3 regions of the Haloechinothrix salitolerans genome follow, and region 1 is predicted to be linked to each of the others. Evidence: riboswitches for the same ligand, from Rfam matches in the RefSeq annotation. Region 1 holds a riboswitch; each other region holds the start of a gene.

Evidence for each region. Region 1 has a riboswitch for cobalamin ahead of ACFQGD_RS24300 (ABC transporter substrate-binding protein). Riboswitches for the same ligand answer to the same signal wherever they lie in the genome.
Region 2: it holds a riboswitch for cobalamin, as region 1 does, so the genes downstream of both, metE (5-methyltetrahydropteroyltriglutamate--homocysteine S-methyltransferase) here and ACFQGD_RS24300 (ABC transporter substrate-binding protein) in region 1, are expected to answer to the same signal.
Region 3: it holds a riboswitch for cobalamin, as region 1 does, so the genes downstream of both, ACFQGD_RS06620 (FecCD family ABC transporter permease) here and ACFQGD_RS24300 (ABC transporter substrate-binding protein) in region 1, are expected to answer to the same signal.

Annotation. Positions count from the first base shown of each region.
Region 1 is NZ_JBHSXX010000001.1:5,108,697-5,117,515, forward strand. It holds gene ACFQGD_RS24290 (alkaline phosphatase D family protein) at 1-1,549, opposite strand, end outside; gene ACFQGD_RS24295 (MBL fold metallo-hydrolase) at 1,717-2,427, shown strand; cobalamin riboswitch at 2,683-2,858, shown strand; gene ACFQGD_RS24300 (ABC transporter substrate-binding protein) at 2,903-4,093, shown strand; gene ACFQGD_RS24305 (FecCD family ABC transporter permease) at 4,090-5,190, shown strand; gene ACFQGD_RS24310 (ABC transporter ATP-binding protein) at 5,187-5,963, shown strand; gene ACFQGD_RS24315 (penicillin acylase family protein) at 5,986-8,760, opposite strand.
Region 2 is NZ_JBHSXX010000001.1:3,493,470-3,502,288, forward strand. It holds gene ACFQGD_RS16615 (cysteine desulfurase-like protein) at 1-165, opposite strand, end outside; gene metE (5-methyltetrahydropteroyltriglutamate--homocysteine S-methyltransferase) at 303-2,588, opposite strand; cobalamin riboswitch at 2,730-2,973, opposite strand; gene ACFQGD_RS16625 (TetR/AcrR family transcriptional regulator) at 3,205-3,765, opposite strand; gene ACFQGD_RS16630 (hypothetical protein) at 3,862-4,044, shown strand; gene ACFQGD_RS16635 (ABC transporter ATP-binding protein) at 4,046-5,143, opposite strand; gene ACFQGD_RS16640 (ABC transporter permease) at 5,140-6,828, opposite strand; gene ACFQGD_RS16645 (extracellular solute-binding protein) at 6,825-7,835, opposite strand; gene ACFQGD_RS16650 (phosphatase PAP2 family protein) at 7,952-8,731, opposite strand.
Region 3 is NZ_JBHSXX010000001.1:1,412,026-1,418,480, reverse strand. It holds gene ACFQGD_RS06630 (ABC transporter substrate-binding protein) at 1-885, opposite strand, end outside; gene ACFQGD_RS06625 (ABC transporter ATP-binding protein) at 882-1,706, opposite strand; gene ACFQGD_RS06620 (FecCD family ABC transporter permease) at 1,703-2,770, opposite strand; cobalamin riboswitch at 2,889-3,072, opposite strand; gene ACFQGD_RS06615 (pirin family protein) at 3,173-4,162, opposite strand; gene ACFQGD_RS06610 (propionyl-CoA synthetase) at 4,295-6,211, opposite strand; gene ACFQGD_RS06605 (FitA-like ribbon-helix-helix domain-containing protein) at 6,310-6,455, shown strand, end outside.

The DNA of each region.
Region 1 (8,819 bases):
CGGCGATGTCCAGCACGGCGACCCGGTTGCGGAAGTCCGGTCCCGACAGCTTCCACCACCACAGCGGACGCGGCCCGACGCCGCCTCGGCGTGCCCACCAGCTCACCAGCCGCGTCACCGCGGACGACCAGGTGACGCGAAACGCGAGTTCGGCGACCCACGGGATGGTGTTGTGCACCGGGGAGCACGTCACCTGCCACACCTTCGGCCACTCGCGCTCATCGAAGTGCGCCTCAGCGATGTAGCTGTGGTGCACGTCGCCGGAGAGCACACTGACCGTGGCAGGTGGCTCGGGCGTGCGTTCACCGCTGCCGATCGCGTACAGCAGGTTGGTCAGTCGGTCGAACGACGAGCGGAAAGCAGCCCAGTGCTCCAGGTCGATCGCCTGCCGCACCCGCTCTGCCAGCCAGCCTCGGATGCCGCCGCGATCGCACGCGCGCTCGTTCAACGACTCCACCTCGTGCACGGCGTGCGGCAGCAGCCACGGCAGCGAGGACCCGATCAGCAGGTGCTCGTAGTCGCCACGAGTCGCGTCTTCGATCCAGTCGAACTCGGCGTCGGAGACCATCAGCCGTTCCGTCCCGAGGATGCGGCCGCACCGGGTGTCGATGACGACCAGCCGCACCGAACCGACGTCGCGGCGGTAGCTCCAGCGCGTGTACTTCACGCCGTCGACCTCGGCGTCGGCCTTGTCAGCGAAGTCGCCAAGGACGTCGTAGGCATCGCCGGTCTCGCCCACGCGACGAACCTCGGCCAGCAGCTCGTGCCCGGCCAGTTCCCCGGGCGTGAGGTTGCCAAGGTGCTGGTACAGCCAGTACGCCATCAGCGAACCGCGGATCCGCTCACGCCACCAGGGCCGCCGCGCCATCGCGCGCCGCCACGCCGCCGACGTGTTCCAGTCGTCGATGACGTCGTGGTCATCAAAGATCATCGACGTCGACACCGTGGACATCAGCCACCGGATCTCCGGGTCGGACCAGGTCTCGAGGTACAGCTGGGTGCACTCCTCGAAGTCCGCGACACCGATCCCCGGCGGCTTTCTGGTGTCGCGGCGTCGCTTGATCCAGCGCCGGATATGGGGCGATGTCTCGTCGGCGTAGACCTGGTCACCGAGAAGCAGCAGCACGTCCGGCCACTCCGAGTCCGGTTGTTCGGCCATACGCTCGGCGTACGCGTTGAGCGCGTCACCACCGACGCGTCGCCGCCGCCTGGAGGTCAGTGGTGACGCGAATCGGCAGGACCCGAACACCATCCGTAGTCGTGCGCCCTGGTCAACCGCGTACGTGCGGATACGGCTGGCCGGGAACGGCGAGTCCGACAGTGGCCACACCATGTGGCCGTCGAGGCTGACCGTGTACGACCGCGACTCGCCCGGTGTGAGCCCTGTGATGACAACGAGGCCGTAATGATGCCCACCGACCTGGAACGTCCGCGACGTGCTGCCCAGGATTTCGACGACGCATGCCCGGTCGGTCTCCACCCATACCGTCGCTGACGTCTCGTCGACGTGCCGCAGCACCGGCCCCAGCATCAGTCGTGGTTCGGTCATCAGGCGTCCGCTTCAGTGATTCGACATCCGCTCGGCGGTCACGAGTCCGTCAGTCCTCGGCTAGCCTGCTCGATCGCACACCACCGCCGCAAGCTCACCGAGCGGCCCTCTCGCGCGACCCCCGGCCCTCGCCGCCACCACACGGGGAACGGATAGGCTCCCGCTCTATGTCCGACCGACTCTATTTCCGCCAGTTGCTGTCCGGCCGTGACTTCGCTGTGGGTGACCCCGTCGCCACCCAGATGCTGAACTTCGCGTACCTGATCGGCGACCGCGAGACACGGGAAGCCGTCATCGTCGATCCCGCCTACGCTGTCGGCGAACTGCTCGACACGCTCGCCGCGGACGACATGCGGCTGGTCGGCGTGCTCGGCACCCACCATCACCCCGACCACGTCGGCGGCAGCATGATGGGTTTCGAACTGCCAGGGCTCGCCGAGTTGCTCGCCAGGGAGCAGGTCCCGGTGCACGTCAACCGCGAAGAGCTCGACTGGGTGCAGCGCGTCACCGGTGTCTCGGCCACCGACCTCACCGCGCACGACCACGATTCCAGGATCGAGGTCGGCGCCATCACGATCCGTACGCTGCACACACCAGGTCACACACCGGGCAGTCAGTGTTTCCTCGTCGGCAACCGGCTCGTCGCGGGCGACACGCTGTTCCTTGATGGCTGCGGCCGCACCGACTTCCCCGGCGGCGACGCCGAGGCGATGTATCACAGCCTGCACCAGCTTGCCGGGCTACCGAACGATCCCGTGGTGTACCCGGGTCACCAGTACTCGAAGGACCCGTCCGCGCCGCTGTCCACTGTCAGGGAGAACAACGTCGTGTTCCGACCCCGGTCGCTGCAGGAGTGGCAGCAGATGTTCGGAGCCTAACTGGTCTTTCGTCCCCGCGCCGGTCCGTGCGGCGTTGCGGATACCTCCGTCAGCCTTGAACTGGGCGGCACGGCTGGTTCCGCAGCGACCCGCGGCCGGTAACGGTGCCCGCGGTCTCCTCCCTCACCACGTTGTGAGCAATTCGGCTTACTGCTCAACGAGATCGCGTCGGACATGATGCGCATCCGGTTGCGACTCGCCCATCACCCGAATGGTGCGTGAGCGCACTCACCTTGCCGTCGCGGCGAATCGTCCGGAAAGATCGATTCCGACAGACACGGCGATGGCGACCGAGGAAGCCGGTGCGAATCCGGCACGGACCCGCCACTGTGACCGGGGAGCGAATCCCAGCAAGGCCACGACCCGCGAGGGTGGGAAGGCCGGGAGCAGCGTAGATCCGGGAGTCAGGACACTCACGTCATCGCCTCCTCGCACAACCGGGGCGGGATATCCCCGAGAGAGGTGACCGCTGGTCATGACCGTTCGCGGGCGCACGCGCCTTGCCCTGTCCGTTCTCATTGGCTCGCTCGGCCTCGCGGCCTGTAGCACCCCCGCACCCCTGGCAGACGACACACCCGAGGGCTGCATCGCGGATTTCGACGCGGACGTCGACTACTACCCAACCAAGACATCGGTCGAACACGCGGAGAATTTCTCGCTGCGCTACGAGAAGTCGTACCAAGTGCTCACGATCGACGAGCCGTTTCCCGGCGGTAGCCCTGTGACGTACGCGCTGGTGCACTGCGGCGCGCCGACCCCATCGCTCACCGGCGACCTCGCGGACGCGACCGTGGTGACGACGCCGATCGACAGCCTGTACGCCGAGTCCACGACACACCTGCCGCTGCTGGCCCAGTTGGATCGGCTCGACGTCCTCAGCGGGGTGGCGAACGCGTCCCGCGTGGTCAACGCCGACGTACGGAAAGCGATCGACGTGGGCGACGTCGTCGAGTACGGCAGTGATACCACCCTCGACGTCGAGCAAGTGGTCGCCGACGCGCCGGACGTCGTGATGAGCGGCGGCACCAACAAGCCGGAGTACGCCGCGCTCCGCAAGGCCGACGTCACGGTGGTGGCGAACGCCGAGTGGCTGGAGGCCTCACCGTTGGGCAGGGCGGAGTGGCTGAAGGTGATGGCCGCGCTAACCGGCGAGGAAGCCGCGGCGGAGAAGATGTTCGAGCGGATCGAGTCCGGCTATCACGACGTCAAGGACATGGTGGCGGACGCGGCGACCGTCGAGGTGCTGACCGGCAACATGTGGCGGGGCACGTGGTCGGTGCCTGGCGGCGCGTCGTACCAGAGCAGGCTGCTCGCGGACGCGGGCGCGACGCACCCGTGGGCGGACACCGACGACACCGGCAGCCTGTCGCTGTCCGCCGAAGAAGTCGCCGCCAAGGCCAGCGACATCCCGCTGTGGCTGGCCAGCACAGAGTGGCGCACCAAGGACGACGTCACCAGCGAGGACCCGCGCTACGCCGAGCTGGCCGCCATGAAGTCCGGACAGGTGTGGACTATCGCCGAAGACGTCGGACCGAACGGCGGCAACGGCTACTGGGAACGCGGCGTGACCCGGCCAGACCTGGTGCTCGCTGACCTGGCCGCGATCGTCCACCCGGACCGGCTACCCGGTCACGACTTCCAGTTCTACCGCCAGGTGGGGCGGTGACCGCCGCGTCGACCTCCGCGACGGCCACCGCGACGGCGGTAGCGCGGGCAGTCCCGCCGAGCGCGATGTTTCGCAGGGTGATCGCGCTCGGCGGGCTGTTCGCAGGCACCGGCACCGCACTGACCCTGGCCATCACGGTCGGCTCGGTGCCGGTGCCCCTTCACGAAACCGTGCGGGTGTTGCTCGGCGCAACCCCCGCCGACCCGCGCTGGCAGGTGGTGATCGAGACAATCCGGTTGCCCCGCGCGCTCACGGCCGCACTCGCCGGAGCGGCGCTGGGCATGGCGGGCCTGCAGATGCAGACGCTGTTCCGCAACCCGCTGGCCGATCCGTACTCGCTGGGAGTGAGTTCGGGCGCCAGTCTCGGCGTCTCGCTGGCGGTGGTCGGCGCGGGCACCGGCGCGTCGGGATTCGCCGCCGACGTCGCTGCTGGCGGCAGGGCGGGTGTCGTCGTCGCGGCGGCGGCCGGTGCCGGGCTGGTGTTGTCCGGCATCCTGCTGCTCGCCCGGTTCGTCCGCTCCCCTGTCACGCTGCTGGTGATCGGCGTGATGGTCGGATCCGCGACGACCGCCATCGTCAGCCTGCTGCTGACCTGGACGGAACCTCAGCAGGCGCAGCAGTTCCTCGCCTGGGGACTGGGCAGTTTCTCCGGCACGACGTGGTCCGATCTGGCGTTGTTCGGCGGCGTGACGGTCGCGGGCATCGCGGTGGCCACCTCGTCCGCGAAGCAGTTGAACGCCCTGCTGCTCGGTGAGAATTACGCCCGCACGCTCGGGCTCAACGTCGGCAGGGCACGGACGACCACACTGCTCAGTGCGTCGCTGCTGGCAGGGGCGGTCACAGCGTTCTGCGGACCGATCGGCTTCCTCGGCATCGCGGTGCCCCACGCCGCACGACGTCTAGCTGGGACCTCCGACCACCGCGTGCTGCTGCCCGCGACGCTCCTGGCGGGCGCGATGACGGCGTTGTTGTGCTCGGTAGTGTCGCAACTGCCAGACACGGTCATCCCCATCAACGTGATCACGGCGCTACTCGGTGCGCCGGTCGTCATCGCCATCCTGTTGCGCAGCCGCGCGCTTCAGGGGGTCGGCACATGACGCTGCGGCTGGACGCACTGAGCGTCGGCTATCGACGACATACCGTCCTCACCGGACTGTCCGCCGTGGCCGGCCGCGGCGAGCTGACAATCCTACTCGGACCCAATGGAGTCGGTAAGTCGACAATGATCCGCGCCCTCGCGGGCCTGCAACCGCCACTGTCGGGCGGGATGTCGCTCGACGGCGCCGACCTCACGCGACTGTCCACAACGGAACGAGCACGTCGGATCGCGGTGGTGCTGACCGAGCGTGTCTCCCCTGGCCTGCTCACCGGCCGCGAGCTGGTGTCGTTCGGCAGGCACCCGCACACCGGGTTCACGGGTGCGCTCGGCCAGCGCGACCGGGATGTCGTGGCGTGGGCACTCGACGTCGTCGACGCGACTCACCTCGCGGATCGTGACCTGTCGGAAGTCTCGGACGGCGAGCGGCAGCGGCTGCTCACCGCTCGGGCGCTCGCGCAGGAGCCGGACCTGCTGTTGCTGGACGAGCCAAGCGCGTTCCTCGACGCGCCGTCACGGGTGGCGTTGATGGGACTGCTGCGCCGCCTCGCCACCGAACGCGACCTGGCGATCGTAGTCTCCACGCACGAGGTCGAGCTGGCGCTGCGGCTCGCGGACACCGCGTGGCTGATCGACGCGCACGGCACCCTGCACACCGGGACGCCGCAGCAGTTGGTGTCGGACGGCACCGTGAGCGCCGTGTTCGACACCGAGCAGCTGCGGTTCGACCCGGTGAGCGGGACGTTCGAGCCGCGGGAACGGCTGCCCGCGTGAGGCCACGCGGGCAGCCCGCCCGTCACCGGCCGCCGCTGAACCGCACGACCTGCTGGAACGTCGGCCGGTTCTGGTAGTCGATGTCGCGGACGCCAACGACACCCGCCGTCGTCGAGCGGATGCTGTCGATCGTCTTGTCGTAGGTGAGCTGATCGACGGGCACGCCGCCCTGCTGCTCCCGCACCCGTTCGATCGCGGCGGTGAACGACTCGCGCAGGTCCGCGCGGCACTGCTCGGCCGAACCGTCGCCACAGTAGGTGCGGTGGTGCCTGAACCTCGCCGGCTCGCCGAATGCCTGCCGCAGATCCGTGCTGACGTAGCTGTACCAGGGGCTGGTCCAGGTCGAGCCCTGCCCGTGGCGCGGGTGGTTGTCCAGCGACTTCGGCAGCTCGTCGACCAGATCACCGAGTCCGCCGCGCAGGACGTCCTTGGCGACGCCGTCGCTGCCGGACTGCCACCACTCATCGAACAGCGCGATCGCCGCCTGGTGGGAGTACGCGCCGTCACGGTCACGGTCCACCCGGTGCGCGCCGTCCGCGAGCCACGCCCGCAGCAGGTCGGCCGCCTCGGCGGTGGCCGGGTCGTCACCGAGCGCCCGCAGCAGGTGCGGCAGCGTGTAGAACGCCCGGACATCGACGGTCGCGGCGTCCTGCACCGCGGCGGTCAGCACCTCCAGCGTGACGCGACGGTCCCGCACCATCGGCTCGATGCGGTCGGACAGCGACAGGCTGCGGTGCACGCTGCCCCTACCCCACTGGTCATCGGCGGCGGCACGGCCGCGCGCCTGCTTGTTGTTCCAGTTGATCAGCGCACCTGAGGGCGGGTTGATCGCGCGAGCGTGGTCCTCGAACGCCAGAAAGCCCCGCCAGTCGTACTGGCTGTCGCCCCAGCGCGGCAGGTCGAACTCCACGCTGTCGGCGCGCTTCGGCAGCAGGCCGGAACCGTAGTGCGCGATGTCGGAGTCGTCGGCGTAGAACCAGTTGAAGGTGTAGTCAATGCCGTGCATAGCGCGCTGGAACGACTCGGCGTCGGTGACGTAGTTCGGGTCGTTGACGCGCATGAAGCCGAGCGCCGAGTCCACCTCGTGGTTGTAGGTGGACCGCTGCGAGACGACGGCGACCGGATCACCATCCACGGTGGTGCGGGTTTGCACGATGCCGTGGTGGGTGCGCAGCACGAGGAACTTCAAATGCTGCGGCGGTTCCAGTGCGGAGGCGTTGGGCAGCGCGGTTTCTTCGTGGATCCGCTTGTCCATCGGCACGCACCGGCCGTCCCGCAGATACGCCTCGGACTCCACCGTCGGCTTCGATCCGTCCATTTCGCATAGTCGTTCCACGACGGTGTCGACATTATCCAAACTGGAACTAGTCGCTGACCAGGCGTAGTCCACGCCGCGTCCGATCTGGACGAACAGGTGCGTGCCCGCGAACGCGACGCCGCGCGCCTTGATGCCGGGACCGTCAAGCACCTGCTCGGTCCACAGTTGCGGCGCGAAGTAGCCGGTCTGTGGCCCAAACACCGCCGCGGGGTGCCCGGACTCGGTGCGGTCGGCGGAGACCAGCGCAGCGTTGCTCATCGCGTTGCCCGCCTGGTTCAGGTCGAGCGGACCCCACGGGGTGTCCAGCACCCCGGGCAAACTGGCGGGATCGCCGGTGGTGAGGTCGTCCAACGCGGCAGACTGACCGCCGATAAGTGCGCCGGAGCCGGGTGCGGTCGCGGTCGGGTTCAGATCAGGCAGCGCCACGCCAGGCAACGATGGGTCCAGCTCGGGACTACCGCCGTATGGGAACCGCTTCTCGATGGTGACCGGGGTTTCCGGGTTCTCCTTGTTACGCAGGTCGTCATAGATCTCGCGGGCTTCGGCGTCGCCGTACTTCGCGCGCAGCCTCTGGAACCACTGGGCATTGCCGAACTCGGCGCCGCCGCCTTTGCCGAAAATGCCGCCGACCAGCGAGGCGACGTAGACGACGTCCGCGCGGGTCCACTCCCTCGGCTTCTTCTGCAATGCGGCGTACTCGACGGGACATCTCGGGCCGGCCGGCAGCAGGCCGGGGCACATCTCGCGCTGCGCGGCGTTGATGCCCTCGACGAAGGCGTCGGCGATGTCGAGCAGCCGCTGCCCCTCCTGCCCATAGCGCCCGACGGCGGCGGCCATCTGGTCACGCGCCTCCTCCGGCGTATAAGGCGCGAGCCGGAGCTGCTGCTGGTCCATCGCGATGTTGCCCTCGGTCGCGCCGAGGAACTCCGCCGACCGTGCCGCGCCCGTGTGCCGGAGGACGTCCATCAGGAACATCCGGTCCAGCGTGCCCGCGTACCCAGCGCCCCACGCGACGTCCTCGTCGGTGTTGCCTTTGATGTGCGGGACGCCCTCGCCATCCCAGGTGATGCTGAGATCGTGCCGCTCGGGAAACGTCTGTCGCGGGCGAGACCACTCGCTCTCCGGTGGTGTACTGAACGTTTCCGGCTTGTAGAACTCGGTGAGGTCGGCGTTCGTGATCTGCTCGGGCGTGAGCGTGTTCAGCGCGTCGTACGGCTCAAGCTGGTTGGCGAAGTTGCGCGGTGTCGTGGCATCCGCCTGCCTGCCTTCCGGGTCGTTGGCGACGACCTCGGCCAGCGTCGCTGGCGTCGTCGTGCCCGCCTGACCGGGCGGCAGGATGTTGAGCACCGTGCCGTAGTCGTCGACGGGATCGACGTCAGGTGAGATCTGAGCGGCGGCACTAGTGACGGAGCCAGCGACAGCTCCGCTGATCGTGATGAGTGAAACCGCGAAGACGGCCACGAGTCTAGATGAGCGCACGACACCTCCTTTGAGGAACTTTCACGTTTCTAACGAGGTGTTGTGTCGTGAGTAACGGT
Region 2 (8,819 bases), 1.6 Mb from region 1:
GCCGAGTACGAGGCTTCCCCGGTTCGACAGCGGCCGTGACAACGCATCGCTGATCGCGTCGATGACGGGCCGCGGCGTCTGCGTGCCGCCCGGTCCGTCGAAGTGGGCGACGCCCGCCGCGAGAGCGGGGAACTGGGCGCGGATCGCGGAGACGTCGTAGGTCACGGGAACTCCTATCGGGGTCGCCGACTGTGGTGCCGTTCGGGTAGTGACGGTATCGACATCCGGCGGCCCTGGACACCGCCGCGGCCCCGGAACGCCCGTCGGCGGCCCCGGACGTCTCCGGGGCCGCCCGCGTCGGGCTACAGCGATTCACGCACCGTCGCCGTCGCGCGCACCATGTTCGCCAACGCCGCGTCCACCTCGGCATAGGCTCGCGTCTTAAGCCCGCAGTCAGGGTTCACCCACAGCCGCTCCGCCGGCACCGCGCGCAACGCGGCCCGCAGGAGGTCGGCGATCTCCGCCTGGTCCGGCACGCGCGGCGAGTGGATGTCGTACACGCCCGGCCCGACGCCCCGGTCGAAGCCGACGGCGTTGAGATCATCCAGCACCTCCATGCGGGAGCGCGCCGCCTCGATGCTGGTGACATCGGCGTCCAGTGCCACGATCGCGTCAATGACGTCGCCGAACTCGGAGTAGCACAGATGGGTGTGGATCTGCGTCGAATCCGCCACTCCGGACGTCGCCAGCCGGAACGCCTCCACCGCCCAATCGAGGTACGCCTTGCGTCGTTGCGACCGCAACGGCAGCAGCTCTCGCAGCGCCGGTTCGTCGACCTGCACCACCCGAATGCCTTCCGCTTCCAGGTCGCGCGTCTCGTCGCGGATCGCTAGTGCCACCTGTCGTGCCGTGTCCGCCATCGGCTGGTCGTCGCGAACGAACGACCACGCCAGGATCGTCACCGGCCCGGTGAGCATGCCCTTGACCGGCTTGTCGGTGAGCTGCTGCGCGAACCGCGCCCACTCCACGGTGATCGGTTCTGGCCGTGCGACGTCGCCGTAGAGGATCGGCGGCCGCACGCACCGCGAGCCGTACGACTGCACCCACCCATGGTCGGTCGCGGCGAATCCGGTGAGCTGCTCGGCGAAGTACTGCACCATGTCGTTGCGCTCCGGCTCGCCGTGCACCAGCACATCGAGCCCGATCCGTTCCTGTAACCGGATGACTCGCTCGATCTCGCTCCGCATCCGGTCGGTGTACGTCGTTGGATCGAGTTCACCCGTGCGAAGTGCGGCACGTGCCTTGCGGACGTCGGTGGTTTGCGGGAACGAGCCGATGGTGGTCGTCGGCAACGGGGGCAGGCGCAGCGACTGCTGCTGCGCCCGCTGCCGCGCCGCGTAGTCTCCGCGACGGGTGTGCTCTGGGCGTAGGGATGCCAGCCGCGCGTGCACCCGGTCATCGCGCACGCCCTCGGCGGTGGCGCGGTCCGCGACTGCCTCCCGCGCCTCTGCCAGCTCGGTCGCCACGACGTCACGGCCTTCTCGCAGCGCACGGCCGAGCACCACGACTTCGTGGACTTTCTGCGCGGCGAACGCAAGCCACGACTTGACGCGCGGGTCCAGCCGCGTTTCCACCTCGACGTCGTAGGGCACGTGTAGTAGCGAACACGACGTGCTCACCGCCACCTCGTCGGCGAGGCCGAGCAGTGTGGCCGCCGTCGTCAACGCCTGGTCGAGGTCGGTACGCCAAATATTGCGGCCGTCGACCAGCCCGGCGACCAGCGTCTTGTCCCGCAGGCTTCGGCACATCGACAGGGTATCCACTGTGGACGGCGCGGCGACCAGATCGACGCCGAGCGCCTCCACCGGCGAGGACGCCACTACCGGCAGCGCGTCGCCGAGATTGCCGAAGTAGCCCGCCACCAGCAGGTTCGGCCGGTCGGTCAGCTCACCCAGCGCGTGGTACGCCTCGCGGAGCGCGTCCAGTTCGTCCTGTGAGCGGTCCGCGGCGAAGGCGGGTTCATCGAGCTGCACCCATTCCGCCCCCGCGCGGCGCAGCTGCCGCAGCAACTCGGCGTAGACCTCGAGCAGGTCGCCGAGCTTGTCAAGCGGTAGGAACGACGCCGGCGCATCGTCGTCCGGTTTGGACAGCAGTAGGAACGTCAACGGGCCGACGAGCACCGGTCGGGTCGTCACGCCAAGCTCGGCCGCCTCGCGATACTGCTCGACCGGTGTGCGGTCAGCCAGCGAGAACTGGGTGCTCGGACCGATCTCAGGAACCAAGTAGTGGTAGTTCGTGTCGAACCACTTCGTCATCTCCAGCGGAGACGTCGACGCCACGCCCCGCGCCATCGCGAAGTAGGTGTCCAGCGGGTTCAGGCCGAGATCGGTGAATCGCCTCGGCACGGCGTCGACCATGACCGCCGTGTCCAGCACGTGGTCGTAGAACGAGAACGTGTTGCCTGGCACCGAATCCAGGCCTGCGGCGGCAAGCGAACGCCAGGTGTCGGCGCGTAGCTCCCGCGCCACCGCGCGCAGCTCCGCCTCGCTGCCGCGCGACGCCCAGTACCGCTCCAGGGCGCGCTTGAGTTCCCGGTTCGGGCCTATCCGGGGGTAGCCAAGGACTGTCGATCCAATCGTGCTGGTCAACGCTCTCTCCTCGCGAGCTCGACGGCAATGGCACCGAGGCCAGGGGAGGGGCACGTGCGACCAGCACGGTACGGGCGGCGCGCGCCGCGGAGGCTGATCGTCCGCAAGGTCCTCCCGCGAGACCTCGGACCACGCGCACCGGCGGTGCGCGTACCGGTGGCAGGTCTTCGGACTCGCGGGCGTGTCCTGGCTCGGGGCCAGGCGTGTCTACTAGCCGTCGCTTCCCAGACCGTGTCGGTCCAGTGCGGTCCCGGTCGGGACCGGGCACGGCGTTCGTTCCCGCACACCGCTGCGGGGCAGTCCCGGATTCGCACCGGGTTCCCTCTTACCTCGTTCACCACGTTCACGCGACGTGGGTGAACGAACCACCAGCACCACCCACCGTAGTGATCATGCGCGGCACGGCAAGTGTGTTCGGGATGTGGACGCCCATCGGAGGAATGCGCGCCGTCGCCGTCGCGTGCCTGACGTCGTCCTTTCCAGCGGAAGACGTCGTCGCGAGAGCCACGTCACACCGCGGTTTCGCCAGGTATACGGTCGCGAGAAACCGACAGATAGTCGCGAATCCGGCGCGAATCGCGCGATATCCTTGGCGAAGCCACCCTGGCCGCCCGGGTCACTGGAAGAGCGGTGTCAGTTCCTCAACGACGACGTCCAGCGGCTCGGTGCTGCGTTCCGCGCGGCAGAGCACGACCGCGCCCTCGATCGCCGCGACCGCGACCTTCGCCAGCCGCTTCGAGCGCTCGGAGGGGAGTCCGGCAGCGATCAACAGCTCGCGCAGTTTCTCCTGCCACGCCCAGAAGATCTCGCGGACGGCGTCGGCGGCTTCGGGTAGGTCGCCCCGGTTGTCGACGGCGAGCGCGACGACGGGGCACCCGGCCTGGAAGCTGCTTTCGGTCAGCGTGCGTCGCCAGTAGTCGACGAAGCCGTCGAGCACAACGTGCGGCTCACCGGCGGTGGGCCGGATGTGCCTGCCGATCTCGTTGCCCGCCTGCCGCACCGCGCTGAGCACCATTTCGTTCCGGCCGTGGGGGAAGTGGTGGTACACCGACCCGCGCGGCGCGCCGCTGTGCGCGAGGACGGCGTCGATGCTGACGCCGGACGCGCCACGTTCTCGCAGCAGCGTCACGGCGCTGTCGACCATACGTTGCCGCGTCCGTCCCGGTAGGCGCTTCATCGTCCATCCCCTCGTGTGTTGCGGCATCCCCGCGACATTCAGTGACCAAATATCTACTATGACATAACCCCTAGAGCGCCGCAAGGCGGGGCCGGCTTGGGCGACCTACGTCGCGGCAAGAGCACGGACGCGGAGGGGCCTGCCGGATCGAGCGGTCGCGCCGCCCGACGACGTGGCGCGGGCGACGTCTACTGCGCGTCTCGGGTGTCGAACTATGCCACCACGGCCGAGGACGTCGACCGCTCCGCCGACGCCATTCTGCGCACGGCCGCTCGGTGATCTACCGCGGCCGCGCGGGTTCCCGGTGGTGGCCGTTGGTAGCGGCCGCGTCGTGGTTCGGCAGCACGGCGGGCGGGTGGCCGTAGGACAGCTCCGCGTGCAGCCGGGTGCCGATGGGGTAGTGGGTGGTGTGCGGTTGCAGTGACCGCAACTGCCGCCCGGAGTCCAGCCGCACCGTGTGCAGGATGAACCCACCCTGAAACTCCGTGTCGATGACGCGGGCGGCACCGTCAGTGCCATCGTCGGCGGGCCGCAGCACCACCTCGTGCGGGCGCACCATGACCTCCAGGGCATCCACCCGACCGACGACGTCCTCCGGCGCCTGCACCGACCCGGCTTCGGTCACGAGCGTGTCGCCTGCCAACGTCGCGGGCAGGAAGTCCGCGTCGCCCATGAACGTCGCCACGAACCGGTTGGTCGGCGTGTGGAACACCGGCTCGGGTGCGCCGAGCTGTTCGATGCGGCCCGCGCGCATCACCGCGACGCGGTCGCCAACGGCGAGCGCTTCGGCCTGGTCGTGGGTGACGAACACGGCGGGCGTGCCGGTCTTGCGCAGCAGCTCCAAGGTGTCCGCCCGAACCTGCGTGCGCAGGTGCCGGTCTAGGTTGGAGAACGGCTCGTCGAGCAGCAGCAGCTCGGGCCGGGGCGCGAGCGCGCGGGTGAGCGCGACCCGCTGTTGCTCGCCGCCGGACAGCTCGTGCGGGTAGCGGTCCGCCAAGTGCGACATCGCGATCATGGCAAGGGCCTCGGCCACGCGCTCCCGACGTCGAGCGCCGGACAGTCCGGTGAGTCCGAACGCGACGTTCTCCGCCACGGTCAGGTGCGGGAACAGCGCGTGGTCCTGGAACACGATGCCGACGTCGCGGCGCTCCGGTGGGCGCCACACGCCGTCCCCGGCCACGACGTCACCGCCGATCCGCACCGTGCCCGCGTCGGGCTCCTCCAGCCCGGCGATGAGTCGCAGCAATGTGGACTTCCCGCAGCCGGACGGCCCGACCAGCGCCAGTATCTCGCCCTCGCCGAGGTTGAGGTCCAACGTGCTCACGGCGGGTACCGTGCCGTAGTCCTTGCGGACCCCGTCGAGTTCCAGCGCGTTCACCGTGCTCCCTCCAGACGGTCCTTGCCGATCAGCAGTACGACGGGGACCAGCGCCACCGCCACGATCGTCAGCGCGGGCAGCGCCGCGCTCTCCCAGCGGCTTTCCGAGGCCAGCTGGTACGTCCACACCGAGAGCGTGTCGAACCCGAAGGGCCGCAGCAGCAACACGATCGGTAGCTCCTTGAGCGCGTCGATGGTCACCAGCACCAACGCCGTGACAACGCCGGTGCGCACCAGCGGCAGGTGCACCCTGCGCAGTACCCGCGCCGGAGCCGCGCCGAGCGACAGCGCCGAGGCCGTCATCGAGGGGCTGACCTTGGTGAAGCTGGCGTCGATGCTGTGGTAGCTCAACGCGAGGAACCGCACGATGTAGGCGTAAATGATGCCGATGACCGAGCCGGTCACCAGCAGGCCGGTACCGCCGGGAACGCCGAGCGCTTCCAGCCCGGTGTCGAGGTGCGCGAACGCGATCAGCACGCCGATCGCGACGACGACGCCGGGGATGGCGTAGCCGACGGTCGTGACCTGTGCGGCGATCCTGGTGAGTCTGCCGCTGGTCATGCGGGTGCTGTGCGCGATGAGCAGGCCGATCACCGCACAGCTCACGGCGGCGATCGTGCCGATGACGAGGCTGTTGGTGGCATAGCCCGCGTAGCGGGGGTCGAGCAGAGTGGTCGCGCCAGCCATGAGGTCGGCGCCGGACCACCACAGCAGCTGGACGGCGGGCAACCCGAACGCGGCGGCGAGCACGACGGCACAGGTGGCGGTCGCCAGCCAGCGGCGCGCGCCGGTGAGCCGCACGGTGGCGAGCCCGCGACCCCGGCCGCCCTTTTGGTGGTAGCGTGCCCTGCCGCGCAGCAGCCGTTCGGCCGCGATCACGGCGACGGCGAAGAGCAGCACCAGCCCCGCCAGCTCGGTGGCGGCGGCGCGGTCGAACTGGCCCTTCCACACCTGGTAAACGCCGACGGACACGGTCTGCACGTTGAAGTACGACACCGTGGCGAAATCCGTGAGCGTCTCCATCAGCACCAGCGCCAGCCCCGCGGCGAGCGACGGCCGGGCCAGTGGCAGGACGACCCGGATGGCGGCTCGGCTCCGGCTCGCGCCGAGCATGCGGGCTGCCTCGAACGTCGCGGGCGCCTGCTCCAGCAACGCCGAGCGCACCAGCAGGTAGACGTACGGATACAGGCTCAGCGAGAGCACCAGCGCGGCGGCGGGCAACGAGCGGACGTCCGGGAACCAGACGTCTGGTCCGAACGCCGAGCGCAGTCCGGACTGCACCGGACCGGGCGCGTCGAAGATCGCGAGGAAGACGAACCCCAGCACGTAGGCGGGCATCGCGAGCGGCAGCACCAACAGCCAGCGGAACACCCGGCTGCCGGGGAATCGGTGCACGGTCACCAGCCACGCCAGCCCCGCGCCAAGCACCACCGTGCCGATGGTGACACCCAGCATCAGCAGGAGCGTGTCGCCGATCATGCCGGGCAGTACTGTGGCCCACAGCCGCGCCCAGACGTGCGGCGTCGGGGTGAGCGTCCCGGCCGTGACCTCGGCGACCGGGATGACGACGAGCACCGCTACCGCCACGACCAGCAGCGTCCAGCCGAACCGCCTGCCGGTACGCCGCCGCGCGCGGGCCGGGGGTTCCGGCGTCGCGCGCGGCGGGGCGGGGGAGGTCGTCGTCACTCGTAACCGACCTCGTTCATGACTTCGATGGCCGTGCTGTTCAGCTCGCCGTATGCCTGGGCGTTGATCGGTTCGAAGTCGAACTCGCCGAAGTCGGCGATGATCGGTTCGGGCTCGACGTCCGGGTTGACCGGGTACTCGTGGTTGCCGTCGACGAACGCGTTCTGTCCGTCGGTGGCCAGCCACTCGATGAGCTGCCTGGCCTGCTTCTTGTTGTCGGAGTTGGTGATCACGCCAGCGCCGGAGATGTTGACGTGGGTACCGCGGCCGTCCTGGTTGGCCCAGAACGGCGTCACCGACAGGTCGGGATTGTCCGCGAGCAGGCGGGCGAGGTAGTAGTGATTGGTGATGCCGACGTCGCAAGTTCCGGCGTCGATGTTCTCCAGGATCTGGACGTCGTTGCTGAAGATCTCGACGTTGTTGTCGACCCAGCCCTGGACGATCTCGGTGGCGCGCTCCTTGCCGTGTTCGTCGATCATGGCGGCGACGAGCGATTGGGTGTATGGGCTGGTGGACTCCCGCATGCAGAGCCGCCCCTGCCACTTCGGGTCGGCCAGGTCGGCGTAGGTGTGCTCGTCGGCGAACTCGGATGGTGAGACCTCGTCCGGGTTGTACATCACGGTCCGAGCGCGCATTGCCAGCCCGTACCAGCGCTGGTCGGGGTCGCGCAGCCCCTCGGGCACGGCGTCGGTGAGCTTCGCGGAGTCGAGTGTGGCGAGCAGACCATCCTCTGCCGCCTTCCAGAGGTTGCCCGCGTCGACGGTCATGTAGATGTCGCCGGGTGTGTTCTCGCCCTCGGCCGTGATGCGTTCGCGAAGCTCGGCGTCAGAGCCGCTCAGGAACTCGACGGTGATGCCGGTTTCGTCGGTGAACATCGTGAACGCCTGCTCCAGGTCGTAATGCCGACCGGTGTACACCTGGAGGTCAGCTTCGTCGCCGGACACGATTCCGCAGCCACCGACGGCGAACAGGGAAGCCGCCACTACGGCAAGCACGGGCGAGCGCATCGCACTCCTCACTAGACCGGCTTGCTACCGGTCTGAAGAACCGGCGTGCCGGTGCGTTGTCGTCACTAGATCAGGTCAAGGATAGCTTAGGCAAAGCTAACACTGTGGGCAACGAGTCAGCGCACGCCCGTCGGTTCTGTGGTGCGGAGCTCAGCTGGCGAGTCGGGAAAGCGGATCACCTCGGTCGGCAGCTCGGCCAACGCGGCAGTGCGCGGTGGGCGCCAGCGCCACATCGTGTCGATGAGGATCAGTCCTTGCAACAGGATGGCGCCGATGAGCCAGCCCGCGATGATGTCGGTGACCCAGTGCGTGTCTAGGTACCACGAGATCAGGCCCATCAGCAGCGACAACGTGATGACGATGCGGATGGCGGCGCGGCGTCGTCGCAGGTAGCCGTACGTGATGAGGATGTAGGCGAGCAGTCCCCATGTGATCACGACGTTGGCGGTGTGGCCGGACGGGAAGATCATGCCGTCCACGAACGGCGCGGTGTCGCCGAACTGCGGCTTTCCCCGCCCGTAGCTGATCTTGAGTACGCCCACGACGAAGTTGACGGCGAGCAGCGCGGCGATGCTGAGCACGATCGGCCGCCACGTGCGTTGGTACCGAGCCAACGTCGCCGCGCAGCCGAGCAGCACGCCAGCGATCGGCTCGCGCTGCCCGATGTGATCAGCGCCAAGCGCGATGGCGGTGAGGATCGGATACTGCTCTGCGTCGACCAGCGTACGGGCGGCGCGATCGATAACGATCAGCACTCCGCTGTTGACCCACACTTGGCCGAGCACCACGATGAGCATCCCGAAACACAGTGCGAGTCGTAGCAGCGCCGTCCGGTGGTGGTTCGCCACGGCTCGCCGTGTGGACAGCGTGGATGAGGGCCATGCGCCAGCGCTCACAGCACCATCCTTGGATGAGTCGGGGGTGGGCAGGGGCACTATTTGAGGCTGCCACCAGCACGATTGGCAAATCCACTGCCCCATCAAG
Region 3 (6,455 bases), 3.7 Mb from region 1:
CTCGCGCACCGCTTCGAGGTCCTTCGTCGCCGCGTGTTCCTTCAGAATCCGCACCTTGTCCTCGAACGTCTGTGGCGGGTAGTCAACGAACAGGATCGCGTCCGGCTCCGCCGAGGCGAGCCGTTCCCACGACACCTCGGTCCACGTGTCCTTGAGGTCGTCCAGCGCGTTTCGGCCACCACCCGCGGTGATGATCGCCTGCGGCGCGCCGAGGTTGCCGCTGGAGAAGATCGTCTTGTCGCCGCTGTCGAACAGGAAGATCGTCGGCGGCTCCTCGGCCTGCGGCGCGGCTTCCAGCGCGTTCAGGCGCTCGTCGATGTCCGCGACGACCTCGTCGGCCCGGTCCTCACGACCAGTGATCGCGCCGAGATTCCGCAGGTCCGTGCGTAGCGCCGTCCACGGATCGACGATGCCGCGCGCCGACCCGGCCCCCTGGCGGCAGCTCTCGGTCAATACATAGGCGTCGATCCCGTGCTGGCCGAGCGACGCTGGGGTGAGCTTTTTCGTCTCGTCGTAGCCGTAGTTCCAGCCCGCGACGACGACGTCCGGTCGCTGCGCCAGCACGGTCTCCCTACTCGGGTACGTCTTCGCGACGTCGTTGAGTTCGTCGACCGAGTCGCCGTAGTGCTCGCGCAGCACCGGACGGTCACGCTGCACGCTGCTCACGGCCGCCACCTGCTCCTGCGCACCGAGCGCGAGCACCATCGAGATCATGTTGCCGTCGTTGACGAACAGCCGCTCGGCGGGCGACGGGAACGACACCTCCTGGCCGCAGTTCGTCACGGTCACGTCGCCGCCCGACGCCGTGTCCGACTCGGCGGTGGAGCAGGCGGACAGCACCGCCGCGGCGGCCAGTGCTGGGGCGAGGATGCGAGCAGGTCTCACGGGTGAGGCTCCGTTTCGTCGGCGGAAAACAACAGATGGGTGCGCCCGGTCCGGGGATGGGTAACCGGGGTGGCGAGCACGCCGAACGCGTCGTGGATGACGGTCGGGGTCAGCGCGTCCGCCGGGGTACCGATGGTCAGCAGGGTGCCGTCGTGCAGCACCGCGATGCGGTCGCAGAACGTGGCCGCGAGGTCGAGGTCGTGCATGGCCACGACGACGGTCTTGCCCAGTCCGCGCACCGTGCGGAGCAGGCCAAGCTGGTGGCGCAGGTCGAGGTGATTGGTGGGCTCATCCAACAGCATCAACGGCGTCTGCTGCGCCAGTCCCCGCGCGAGCAAGGCACGACGTCGTTCGCCGCCGGAGAGCTGCTCGACAGGATGGTCGACGGCGTAAGCGAGGCCGACCTGGTCGAGCGCGGCCAACACGGCGGCGCGTTCGGCCGCGTCGCCCCCTGCCCACGGCGGGCGGTGCGGCGTGCGGCCCAGCGCGACCATCTCGCCAACGACGAGGTCCGCAGGCAGCGCTTCCTCCTGCCCGACCAGCGTGATCGCCCGCGCGCGACGCCTGGCGGACAACTGGCCAAGCGGGACGTCGTCCAGCAACACATCGCCCGCGACGGGCTTGCGGACCCCGCCGAGCGCGCGCAGCAACGTCGACTTGCCCGAGCCGTTCGGGCCGACCAGCGCCAGCAGCTCGCCGCGTCGCACCGCGAAGTCGACGTCGCGCAGCACGACACGCTTGCCCGCAGCGCAGGCGAGGCCCGACACGGTGAGGTGGTCGTCGGTGGCCTGGATCGGCTGGGTCTCTGCTGGCGCGGTCATTGGTCGGCTCCGAATCGGTAGTGCCTGCGGCCCATCAGCACCAGAAACACCGGCGCGCCGATCAGCCCGGTGACGACGCTGAGCGGGATCTCAGTGGGACGCACCGCGACGCGTGCGGCGATGTCCACCCAAATCAGGAACACCGCACCCGACAGCGCGGCCACCGGCAGCACGGCTCGATGTCGGACGCCGACCAGCATCCGGCTGATGTGCGGGAGGACGAGGCCGACGAACCCGATGCTGCCCGCGACGGCGACCAGCACGCCGACCAGCGTGGCGAGCAGCACGAACAGGCCGCCACGTAGCGCGCGGACCGGTACGCCCAGCGCGGCGGCGGTGTCCGGGCTCGTGGCGAGCGCGTCCAGCCAGCCGCTGCCCGCGACGAGCACCGCGCCGATGACGACGACCGCGCCCGCGACCAGCGGCAGCTGGTTCCACGCCGCACCGGAGAGGCTGCCGAGCAGCCAGAACAACACCGACTGCGCGGCCTGCGGGTTGTCGCTGCGGAACACGAGAAAGCTGGCGATCGCGGAGAACGCGGCGGAGAGCACCGTGCCGATCAACACCAGCCGTAGCGGGGTGAGCCCACCCTGAGCCATGGCGACGCCGAACACCAGCAGCGCGGCACCCAGTGCGCCGAGCAGCGCGCCGACGGACAGCGCCCACAACCCGGCCGCCGCCAGCACGCCGAACGTGATCACGGCCGTCGCACCGACGCTGGCTCCCGCAGACACGCCGAGCAGGTACGGGTCCGCGAGTGGGTTGCGCACGAGTGTCTGGATGCCGACTCCGGCGACCGCGAGACCAGCGCCGACGACGATCGCCAGCAGTGTTCGGGGCACCCGGATGTCCCACACGATGATGTCGTACGTCGCGTCGCCGGTGCCGTCGGTCAGCCGATTGGCCAGCGCGTCGATGACGACGGACCACGCCAGCGGCTCCGCGCCGAACCCGACCGACGCGATCGCGCTCGCGGCGAGCAGCACCAGCAGGACGGGGACGACGACCGGCGCTGGCAGCCGTCGCGCGGACTTGCGCCGCGGGACGTCCTCAAACGTGTGCACGGCCTGCCCCGTCCAGCGGCGGCAGGACAGGCGGGCGACAGGGCGGCTCGGCGGTGGTGCCTCGGTGACGGTTCATGCGTTACGACCTTTGCGCTCGGGAGCTTGTACGCGAAGCTCGGATCGGCTCGGCGAGCCAGCAGGTCTTCGGACTCGGGTTCACCCGGACGAGGCACCTTCCCAGACCCGCTGATCCAGTGGCGTGTCGCCTCGCCCGTCGCCCTCACCGCTGCGCGTCAGTTCCGGAGTCGCACCGGATTCCCCTGCATCCGCTATCGGATGCGACTGGCTCGACGTCGGATCGTAGCGGGTATCGCCTCGCCGGGCGGGCCGGGTGTGGCGTGACCGACACCCGTGTGCGTCGTTGGCTCGGGCGTCACCATCCCGCGCGTCACGGCCGCCGAGTCAGCGTCCCGGACGACGTCGCGGGCGGAGCCGGACCTTCGGCAGCGGCGGCGCGGGCAGCCGCATCGGCTCGCCGACGTAGCCCTCTACCTGCCCGAACCGCTCCGACTCCTGCTGCCACGCCGCCCGAAACCGCACGATCTCGTCGTGGCTCCGGCCGACGAAGTTCCACCACATGACGATGTCTTCCTCGAACGGTTCCCCGCCGAGCAGCACCACCCGCGCCTGCTCCGGTGAGGGGTTGGCAAGTCGCAGACAGGCGGCGCCGACGCCCACGTAACCCAGCTGGGCTGGCGCGATGGAGGTCTCGCTGACGCGGACCGGCCCCCGGTCCACCAGCACGCCGTGCTCGAAGCTCGGATCGACGTCCAGCTCGACGACGGATTCCGGCGCGAGCGTGATCTCCGCGCCGAGCAGTGGCGTGAACGTCGACACCGGCGAGGAGGTCCCCGCCATGGAGCCGAGGAAGACACGGACGTCCGCGCCATCATGATGGACGACGTCGGGCACGTGGTGCTGGAAGTCGCGGTCCGCGTCCCGGTGCGCGTCCGGCAGCGCCACCCAGAGCTGCACCCCGTGCAGTACCGACGTCGCCGCCGTCGACACCTCGGAGTGGCAGATGCCATAGCCGCCGGTCATCAAGTTCAGCTCACCCGGCTCGACCAGCGCCCGCGCACCTGAGCTGTCCCTGTGCTCGATCTCGCCGGAGAACAGCCAGCTCACCGTCTGCAATCCGGTATGCGGATGGGGTGGCACCACCATGCCGCCGACGTTACGCACGTCCTCGGGCCCATAGTGATCGACGAAACACCACGCACCGATGAGCGACCTGGCGCGCTGGGGCAACGTGCGGCGTACCCGCATCGCACGGGGACCGCCGAGCGGCACCTCCCGCGATGTGACGATCTCGACCGCCGGGTGCTGTGGCTCGACCCGCTCCGCCCGCGCCCTGCAGCGGGTCTCGATCGGATCGGTCTCGATGTTGCTCATCTCGGCGCCCGGCCCCCTGCCGCGTTATCGGCTTCCATCGCGCCCCCATCATGACCGATTCGCACCGATCCGCCACTCAAGGTGCGGCCTGGCGCCGTCCCTAGCGCCCTGGCGGACTCAACGCGAGTCGCCTCAGCTTTCGGCGCGCAGCACCGAGCGGAGACTGTCCAACACGCCGACGTCCTCGATCGTCGACGGCACCGGCTCGTCCCTGCCGTCGGCGATACCGCGCATCGTCTTGCGCAGGATCTTGCCGGAGCGGGTCTTGGGTAGCGCATCGACGATCGAGACGTCCCTGAACGCCGCCACCGGCCCGATGTCGCGGCGCACCGCGGCGACCAGCTCGTCGCGCAACGTGCTCTCCTCGACGTCCACACCGGACTTGAGCACCACGAACCCGCGCGGCACCTGGCCCTTGAGCGCGTCGTGCACGCCGATCACCGCGCACTCCGCGACGGCCGGGTGGCTGGCGAGCGCGGCCTCGATGGACCCGGTGGATAGCCGGTGACCAGCGACGTTGATGACGTCGTCCGTCCGGCCCATGACGAACAGGTAGCCGTCTTCGTCGAGGTAGCCGGAGTCGCCGGTGAGGTAGTAGCCCTCGTAGCGGGACAGGTACGACTCGACGTAGCGGTCGTCGTCGCCCCACAACGTGGGCAGCGTGCCCGGCGGCAACGGGAGCTTGATCGCGATGGCACCCTCCTGCCCCGCTGGCAACTGGTTGCCCCGCTGGTCGAGGATCTGGACGTCGTAGCCGGGCATCGGCACGGTCGCCGATCCTGGCTTGACCGGCAACGTCTCCAGTCCGCGCGGGTTCGCCGCGATCGGCCAGCCGGTCTCGGTCTGCCACCAGTGGTCGATCACCGGGACGCCGAGGACGTCGTGCGCCCAGTGGTACGTCTCCGGGTCGAGCCGTTCGCCAGCGAGAAACAGCGTCTGGAACGCCGGCAGGTCGTACTTGGCGACCTCGGTCGCCTTCGGATCCACCTTCTTGATGGCACGCAACGCGGTCGGCGCGGTGAACAACGCCTTCGCGCGGTGTTCGGAGAGCACCCGCCAGAACGCGCCCGCGTCCGGCGTGCCGACCGGTTTGCCCTCGTAGAGCACGGTGGTCGCGCCGATCAGCAGCGGCCCGTAGACGATGTAGGAGTGCCCGACGACCCAGCCGACGTCGGACGCCGTCCACCAGACCTCGCCGGGCGCGACGTCGTAGATGTTGCGCATCGACCAGGCCAGCGCGACCGCGTGCCCACCGGTGTCGCGCACGACACCTTTCGGCTTCCCGGTGGTGCCTGAGGTGTAGAGGATGTAGAGCGGGTCGGTCGCCGCGACCGGCACCGGGTCGACGGGGCTCGCGCTCGCGACGAGGTCGTGCCAGTCGACGTCGCGCTCGGTCATCTCGGCGGTCGCGGTCTGCCGCTGCAACATGACGACGTGGTCGGGCTGGTGCGTGGTGGTGGCGAGGGCGTCTTCGATGATCGGCTTGTACTCCACCACCCTGGTCGGCTCGATGCCGCAGGACGCCGCGACGATCACCTTCGGCTGGGCATCATCCACCCGTGCCGCGAGCTCCTTGGGAGCGAACCCGCCGAACACGACGGAGTGGATCGCACCGATGCGCGCGCAGGCGAGCATCGCGACGATGGCCTCCGGCACCATCGGCATGTAGATGATGACCCGGTCGCCCTTGGTCACTCCGAGCGAGCTGAGCGCGCCCGCGAAGATGGCGACGTACTCCCGCAGTTCGGTGTAGGTGTAGGACGCCTTGGTGTCGGTGACCGGCGAGTCATAGATCAACGCCGTTTGCTCGCCCCGGCCGGACTCGACGTGCCGGTCGAGCGCATTGTAGGCGGTGTTCAACTCGCCATCGGGGAACCAGCGGTACAGCGGCGCGCGGGAGTCGTCCAGCGCCTTGGTCGGCGCGCGGGTCCAGTCGATATCCTCGGCCGCCGCCAGCCAGAACCCCTCCGGGTCGGCCAAGCTCCGGTCGTAGATCTCCGCGTACGCACCCATCGACGTCTCCTCTCGACTACCGATCCGGTGGTTCAGGAGTACACCGATACGTGCCCGGCTGGCTACCCTCCACGCGGAGAGGCACACGGTAGCCGGCGTTACACCCAAGCCGCACTCGCATGTAAAATGCATGCATGGTGAACGTACAGATCAGGGACGTGCCGGAGCAGGTGCGCGACGTCTTGGCCGACGTCGCGCGGTCGCGCGGACAGTCGACCCAGGCTTACCTGCGCAACCTGCTCGAAGAGGAGGCGCGGCGGGCGGGCAACACCGCATTGCT